One region of the Escherichia sp. TC-EC600-tetX4 genome, then DNA from elsewhere that is predicted to be linked to it. Evidence: predicted binding sites of a transcription regulator. Region 1 holds the regulator's gene; the other holds the start of a gene.
What was found. The regulator CRP, encoded in region 1, controls carbon source genes, mostly activating them, when cyclic AMP is high. The targets are predictions, from matches to a motif close to ATGTGANNNNNNTCACAT.
Positions count from the first base shown of each region.

Region 2: a site for CRP is predicted at 1,370-1,387, ahead of garD (galactarate dehydratase). Genes of this name have one in related genera too.

Region 1 is NZ_CP079924.1:395,318-399,336, reverse strand. Features, by position in the region: gene KXD89_RS01815 (YheU family protein) at 1-41, shown strand, start outside; gene KXD89_RS01810 (phosphoribulokinase) at 95-964, shown strand; gene KXD89_RS01805 (OsmC family protein) at 1,019-1,423, opposite strand; gene crp (cAMP-activated global transcriptional regulator CRP) at 1,725-2,357, shown strand; gene KXD89_RS01795 (YccS/YhfK family putative transporter) at 2,408-4,019, shown strand, end outside.
Region 2 is NZ_CP079924.1:609,226-613,244, forward strand. Features, by position in the region: gene garD (galactarate dehydratase) at 1-1,262, opposite strand, end outside; gene garP (galactarate/glucarate/glycerate transporter GarP) at 1,637-2,971, shown strand; gene garL (2-dehydro-3-deoxyglucarate aldolase) at 2,987-3,757, shown strand; gene garR (2-hydroxy-3-oxopropionate reductase) at 3,787-4,019, shown strand, end outside.

The DNA.
Region 1 (4,019 bases):
AAACGGTCAATATTATGCCGCGCAGTCAGTTTCGCGAATAACCTGCAACCGTCGGCGGACGAGATAATAATGATAGCTAAGTCATGGAGTTACTATGTCTGCCAAACATCCGGTCATTGCGGTAACAGGATCCAGCGGCGCGGGGACCACCACCACCAGCCTCGCGTTTCGTAAAATATTCGCGCAGTTAAATCTGCATGCAGCTGAGGTGGAAGGCGACAGTTTTCACCGTTACACCCGCCCGGAAATGGACATGGCGATCCGCAAAGCGCGCGACGCCGGGCGGCATATCAGCTACTTCGGCCCCGAGGCTAACGACTTCGGCCTGCTGGAACAAACCTTCATTGAATACGGTCAGAGCGGCAAAGGGAAATCTCGCAAATATCTGCATACCTACGACGAAGCCGTACCGTGGAATCAGGTACCGGGGACATTCACCCCCTGGCAACCTTTACCGGAACCCACTGATGTACTGTTTTATGAAGGTTTACACGGCGGCGTAGTCACGCCACAGCATAACGTTGCGCAGCATGTGGACTTACTGGTCGGCGTGGTGCCTATCGTTAACCTTGAGTGGATTCAAAAACTGATCCGCGACACCAGCGAGCGCGGGCACTCACGAGAAGCAGTGATGGACTCAGTAGTGCGTTCAATGGAAGACTATATCAACTACATCACACCGCAGTTTTCCCGCACCCATCTTAACTTCCAGCGCGTTCCCACCGTCGACACTTCAAACCCGTTCGCGGCAAAAGGTATCCCGTCGCTCGATGAAAGCTTTGTGGTGATCCATTTTCGTAATCTGGAAGGGATCGATTTCCCCTGGCTGCTGGCGATGTTGCAAGGCTCATTCATTTCCCACATCAATACGTTAGTGGTACCGGGCGGCAAAATGGGTCTGGCAATGGAATTAATTATGCTGCCGCTGGTGCAACGATTGATGGAAGGAAAGAAAATCGAGTAACTCTGCTATTACGCCGGATAAAATACTATCCGGCTTCACAACGGGATAGTTAAGTCACGCGGCAACCACTTCATACGAGTGAGTAATATTCACCGCTTTTTCCAGCATCAACGCCACTGAACAATATTTCTCGGCAGAGAGATCAACCGCACGCGCAACCGCTGCGTCTTTCAGGTCGCGACCGGTGACGATAAAATGCAGATTAATGTGCGTAAACAGGCGTGGTGCCTCTTCGCGGCGTTCAGAGGTCAATTTTACTTCACAATCGACCACATCCTGACGCCCTTTTTGCAGGATCGAAACCACATCGATGGCACTGCAACCACCCGCCGCCATCAACACCATTTCCATCGGACTTGGTGCTTTATCGCCTGAGTTGCCGTCCATTAAAATCTGATGACCAGAGGCGGATTCGCCCAGAAAAGTTAACCCTTCGACCCACTTCACTCGCGCTTGCATTTTTGCTACTCCACTGCGTCAATTTTCCTGACAGAGTACGCGTACTAACCAAATCGCGCAACGGAAGGCGACCTGGGTCATGCTGAAGCGAGACACCAGGAGACACAAAGCGAAAGCTATGCTAAAACAGTCAGGATGCTACAGTAATACATTGATGTACTGCATGTATGCAAAGGACGTCACATTACCGTGCAGTACAGTTGATAGCCCCTTCCCAGGTAGCGGGAAGCATATTTCGGCAATCCAGAGACAGCGGCGTTATCTGGCTCTGGAGAAAGCTTATAACAGAGGATAACCGCGCATGGTGCTTGGCAAACCGCAAACAGACCCGACTCTCGAATGGTTCTTGTCTCATTGCCACATTCATAAGTACCCATCCAAGAGCACGCTTATTCACCAGGGTGAAAAAGCGGAAACGCTGTACTACATCGTTAAAGGCTCTGTGGCAGTGCTGATCAAAGACGAAGAGGGTAAAGAAATGATCCTCTCCTATCTGAATCAGGGTGATTTTATTGGCGAACTGGGCCTGTTTGAAGAGGGCCAGGAACGTAGCGCATGGGTACGTGCGAAAACCGCCTGTGAAGTGGCTGAAATTTCGTACAAAAAATTTCGCCAATTGATTCAGGTAAACCCGGACATTCTGATGCGTTTGTCTGCACAGATGGCGCGTCGTCTGCAAGTCACTTCAGAGAAAGTGGGCAACCTGGCGTTCCTCGACGTGACGGGCCGCATTGCACAGACTCTGCTGAATCTGGCAAAACAACCAGACGCTATGACTCACCCGGACGGTATGCAAATCAAAATTACCCGTCAGGAAATTGGTCAGATTGTCGGCTGTTCTCGTGAAACCGTGGGACGCATTCTGAAGATGCTGGAAGATCAGAACCTGATCTCCGCACACGGTAAAACCATCGTCGTTTACGGCACTCGTTAATCCCGTCGGAGTGGCGCGTTACCTGGTAGCGCGCCATTTTGTTTCCCCCGATGTGGCGCAGACTGATTTATCACCCCGATATCAACTATGCACTTCGACAAACGCTGGTGCTATGTTTGCCCGTGGCCGTTGGGTTAATGCTTGGCGAATTACGATTCGGTCTGCTCTTCTCCCTCGTTCCTGCCTGTTGCAATATTGCGGGCCTTGATACGCCTCATAAACGTTTTTTCAAACGCTTAATCATTGGTGCGTCGCTGTTTGCCACCTGTAGCTTGCTGACACAGCTACTACTGGCAAAAGATGTTCCCCTGCCCTTTTTGCTGACCGGATTAACGCTGGTACTTGGCGTCACTGCTGAGCTGGGGCCATTGCACGCAAAATTGCTTCCTGCATCGCTGCTCGCCGCCATTTTTACCCTCAGTTTGGCGGGATACATGCCGGTCTGGGAACCGTTGCTCATCTATGCGTTGGGCACTCTCTGGTACGGATTGTTTAACTGGTTTTGGTTCTGGATCTGGCGCGAACAACCGCTGCGCGAGTCACTAAGTCTGCTGTACCGTGAACTGGCAGATTATTGTGAAGCCAAATACAGCCTGCTTACCCAGCACACCGACCCTGAAAAAGCGCTGCCGCCGCTGCTGGTGCGCCAGCAAAAAGCGGTCGATCTAATTACCCAGTGCTATCAGCAAATGCATATGCTTTCCGCGCAAAATAATACTGACTACAAGCGGATGCTGCGTATTTTCCAGGAGGCGCTGGATTTACAGGAACATATTTCGGTCAGTTTGCATCAGCCGGAAGAGGTGCAAAAGCTGGTCGAGCGTAGCCATGCGGAAGAAGTTATCCGCTGGAATGCGCAAACCGTCGCCGCTCGCCTGCGCGTGCTGGCTGATGACATTCTTTACCATCGCCTGCCAACGCGTTTTACGATGGAAAAGCAAATTGGCGCACTGGAAAAAATCGCCCGCCAGCATCCGGATAATCCGGTTGGGCAATTCTGCTACTGGCATTTCAGCCGCATCGCCCGCGTGCTGCGCACCCAAAAACCGCTCTATGCCCGTGACTTACTGGCCGATAAACAGCGGCGAATGCCATTACTTCCGGCGCTGAAAAGTTATCTGTCACTAAAGTCTCCGGCGCTACGCAATGCCGGACGACTCAGTGTGATGTTAAGCGTTGCCAGCCTGATGGGCACCGCGCTGCATCTGCCGAAGTCGTACTGGATCCTGATGACGGTATTGCTGGTGACACAAAATGGCTATGGCGCAACCCGTCTGAGGATTGTGAATCGCTCCGTGGGAACCGTGGTCGGGTTAATCATTGCGGGCGTGGCGCTGCACTTTAAAATTCCCGAAGGTTACACCCTGACGTTGATGCTGATTACCACCCTCGCCAGCTACCTGATATTGCGCAAAAACTACGGCTGGGCGACGGTCGGTTTTACTATTACCGCAGTGTATACCCTGCAACTATTGTGGTTGAACGGCGAGCAATACATCCTTCCGCGTCTTATCGATACCATTATTGGTTGTTTAATTGCTTTCGGCGGTACTGTCTGGCTGTGGCCGCAGTGGCAGAGCGGGTTATTGCGTAAAAACGCCCATGATGCTTTAGAAGCCTATCAGGAAGCGATTCGCTTGATTCTTAGCGAGGATCCGCAAC
Region 2 (4,019 bases), 210 kb from region 1:
ACAAAATCGCTGGCTGGCGTCGCGGCGTAAATTAATCCGCGTTTAGTCGGGCGTTGACCGGGCGACAGCACTTCAACAATTGCGCTTTTACCCGATTTAGCAATGGAGCCGAGTGCCTTCTCTACCACGTTTGCCAGACCGCCTTTCTTGTTGCCCGGCGAAGGGTTGGCGCTGCGGTCGGTTTTTCCCATATTGAGATAGTTATCGTACCACTCCATCTCCTCCAGCAGCCGTTTGCCGACCTCTTCGTTCACTGCGCGTGGTGTCAGCAGATGGATCGCGTCACGCACTTCCGTTACTTCTGAAAACATCACCGTTGCGCCGCAGCGCACCAGTAGATCAGACGCATAGCCAACCGCCGGGTTTGCCGTTACACCAGAAAACGCATCGCTGCCACCGCACTGCATACCAACGACCAGTTCTGAAGCCGGGCAGGTTTCTCGCTGCCGTTGATTCAGTTTTTGTAGATGGCGTTCGGCGATCTGCAAAATATCCTCGACCATGGACTGAAAACCGACATGCTTTTCATCCTGCAAACTGACAATGCTGGCGCTTTCTACTGGAATAGCTTGCACATCATCCGTTCCAGTCAGCAGGCGCTCAGGCTGCAACTTTTCACAACCCAGGCCAATCACCATTACTTCGCCGCCAAAGTTAGGATTCAGCGAAATATTGTGAATGGTACGGATAGGTACAACTGCCGCCGGTGCGTTAATCGCCACGCCACAACCGTACAAATGATTCAGCCCCACCACGCCATCGACGTTCGGGTATTTCGGTAGCAGATCGCGTTCAATGATTTTTACTACATAGTCCACCACGCCTGCCACACAGTGGACGCTGGTGGTGATACCGAGCAGGTTTTTGGTGCCCACGCTGCCATCGGCATTGCGATAGCCCTCAAAGGTGTATCCTTCCAGCGGCGGTAAGGGTTCCGGGACTTTGGTTGCCAGTGGCAGCGTGTGTAACGGCGGCGCTTCCGGTAGTACAACCATTGATTCGTCGATCCAGCTTCCGCGTGGGATTGCACGCACGGCGTAACCAATCACTTCGCCATAACGAATAATTTCACCATTAGCCGGAATGTCCAGCAATGCGACTTTATGCCCCTGGGGAATATGTTCAATTAATTCCAGCCCATCCGGAAAACGCGTTCCTGCTTTCAGGCCATTATCATTAACAATAATTGCCACATTATCTGTGTCGTGAACTTTTATATAAAACGCAGTTGGCGTTTCTTGTCTGATTTCGATGTTGGCCATTGTGCAATATTCTCCAGCCAGGGGTTATTAAAATGAGGACCTGGTCTCATTTAAAAATAAATGACTTCATTGGGTGAAATAAGAATGTCAGGAGTTTAAACGCAGAAATGTGATCAATGTCAATCATTTCAGGGATTGCAGTGCCGCCCGGTAAGGTAAAGCGCAAATCTGTGCTTTAGCGCGCAACCTTATGTGCATATGCTCAAAATAATATTTAAATAGTATTAATTAAATTAGCATTTGCACAATGATTATTATTCTCGCGCTGCTTATACTAATTCCCGAGTTCATTGTCGTTACGGCATAAATGAAACTCATAAATAACACCTTCCCCATAATAATAAAAATCAGCATAAGTACCCGAGGTAAATAAAATGATTCTGGACACCGTTGACGAAAAAAAGAAAGGCGTGCATACCCGCTATTTAATATTACTGATTATTTTTATTGTTACCGCCGTTAACTACGCCGATCGTGCAACGCTGTCTATTGCTGGTACCGAAGTGGCAAAAGAGTTGCAGTTAAGTGCGGTTTCGATGGGTTACATCTTCTCCGCTTTTGGCTGGGCCTACTTGCTGATGCAAATCCCCGGCGGCTGGCTGCTTGATAAGTTTGGCTCGAAAAAAGTTTACACCTACAGCCTCTTTTTCTGGTCGCTATTCACCTTCCTGCAAGGCTTTGTTGATATGTTCCCGCTGGCCTGGGCAGGGATCTCCATGTTCTTTATGCGCTTTATGCTCGGCTTCTCGGAAGCGCCATCATTCCCGGCGAACGCCCGAATTGTCGCCGCCTGGTTCCCGACGAAAGAACGTGGTACTGCCTCCGCCATCTTTAACTCGGCGCAATATTTCTCGCTGGCGCTCTTTTCGCCGCTGCTTGGCTGGCTGACTTTCGCCTGGGGCTGGGAGCACGTCTTTACCGTTATGGGGGTGATTGGTTTTGTGCTGACGGCGCTGTGGATCAAGTTGATTCATAACCCGACAGATCACCCACGTATGTCTGCGGAAGAGCTGAAGTTTATCTCTGAAAATGGCGCGGTGGTCGATATGGACCACAAAAAGCCGGGCAGTGCGGCAGCAAGCGGACCCAAACTGCATTACATCAAGCAATTGCTCTCTAACCGCATGATGCTGGGCGTATTTTTCGGACAATATTTTATCAACACCATCACCTGGTTCTTCCTCACCTGGTTCCCGATTTATCTGGTGCAGGAAAAAGGCATGTCGATTCTGAAAGTGGGTCTGGTCGCCTCGATTCCAGCACTGTGTGGTTTTGCGGGCGGCGTGCTGGGAGGTGTCTTCTCGGATTATCTGATCAAACGCGGTTTATCCCTGACCCTGGCACGTAAGCTACCGATTGTGCTGGGAATGTTGCTGGCTTCCACCATCATCTTATGTAACTACACCAACAACACCACGCTGGTGGTCATGCTGATGGCGCTGGCTTTCTTTGGCAAAGGATTTGGTGCGCTGGGCTGGCCGGTGATTTCTGACACCGCGCCGAAAGAGATTGTTGGCCTCTGCGGCGGCGTCTTTAACGTCTTTGGCAATGTTGCCTCCATTGTCACTCCACTGGTGATTGGCTACCTGGTAAGTGAACTGCACTCCTTCAATGCAGCACTGGTTTTCGTGGGATGTTCAGCGCTGATGGCGATGGTCTGCTACCTCTTCGTAGTTGGCGACATTAAACGTATGGAATTGCAGAAATAAGCAAAGGTATAAGCGATGAATAACGATGTTTTCCCGAATAAATTCAAAGCCGCACTGGCTGCGAAACAGGTACAAATTGGTTGCTGGTCAGCACTCTCTAACCCGATTAGCACTGAAGTTCTTGGTTTGGCTGGGTTTGACTGGCTGGTGCTGGATGGCGAACATGCGCCAAACGATATCTCCACGTTTATTCCGCAGTTAATGGCCTTGAAAGGCAGCGCCAGCGCGCCAGTAGTGCGAGTGCCGACCAACGAGCCGGTAATTATTAAGCGTCTTCTGGATATCGGTTTCTATAACTTCCTGATTCCTTTTGTAGAAACAAAAGAGGAAGCAGAGCTGGCGGTGGCATCAACCCGTTACCCACCGGAAGGCATTCGCGGCGTCTCCGTTTCTCACCGCGCCAATATGTTTGGCACCGTGGCGGATTATTTCGCTCAGTCGAACAAGAACATCACTATTCTGGTCCAGATAGAAAGTCAGCAGGGCGTAGATAACGTCGATGCCATTGCCGCTACCGAAGGCGTAGACGGCATCTTCGTCGGCCCCAGCGATCTGGCCGCGGCATTAGGCCATCTCGGCAATGCATCACACCCGGATGTACAAAAAGCAATTCAGCACATTTTTAACCGTGCCAGCGCGCACGGCAAACCCAGCGGTATCCTCGCGCCGGTCGAAGCCGATGCGCGTCGTTATCTGGAATGGGGCGCGACGTTTGTGGCTGTCGGCAGCGATCTCGGCGTCTTCCGCTCTGCCACTCAGAAACTGGCTGATACCTTTAAAAAATAACCACCACCGCAACAAGAGAGATGATTGATATGACTATGAAAGTTGGTTTTATTGGCCTGGGGATTATGGGTAAACCAATGAGTAAAAACCTTCTGAAAGCAGGTTACTCGCTGGTGGTTGCTGACCGTAACCCAGAAGCTATTGCTGACGTGATTGCTGCAGGTGCAGAAACAGCGTCTACGGCTAAAGCGATCGCTGAACAGTGCGACGTCATCATAACCATGCTGCCAAACTCCCCTCATGTGAAAGAGGTGGCGCTGGG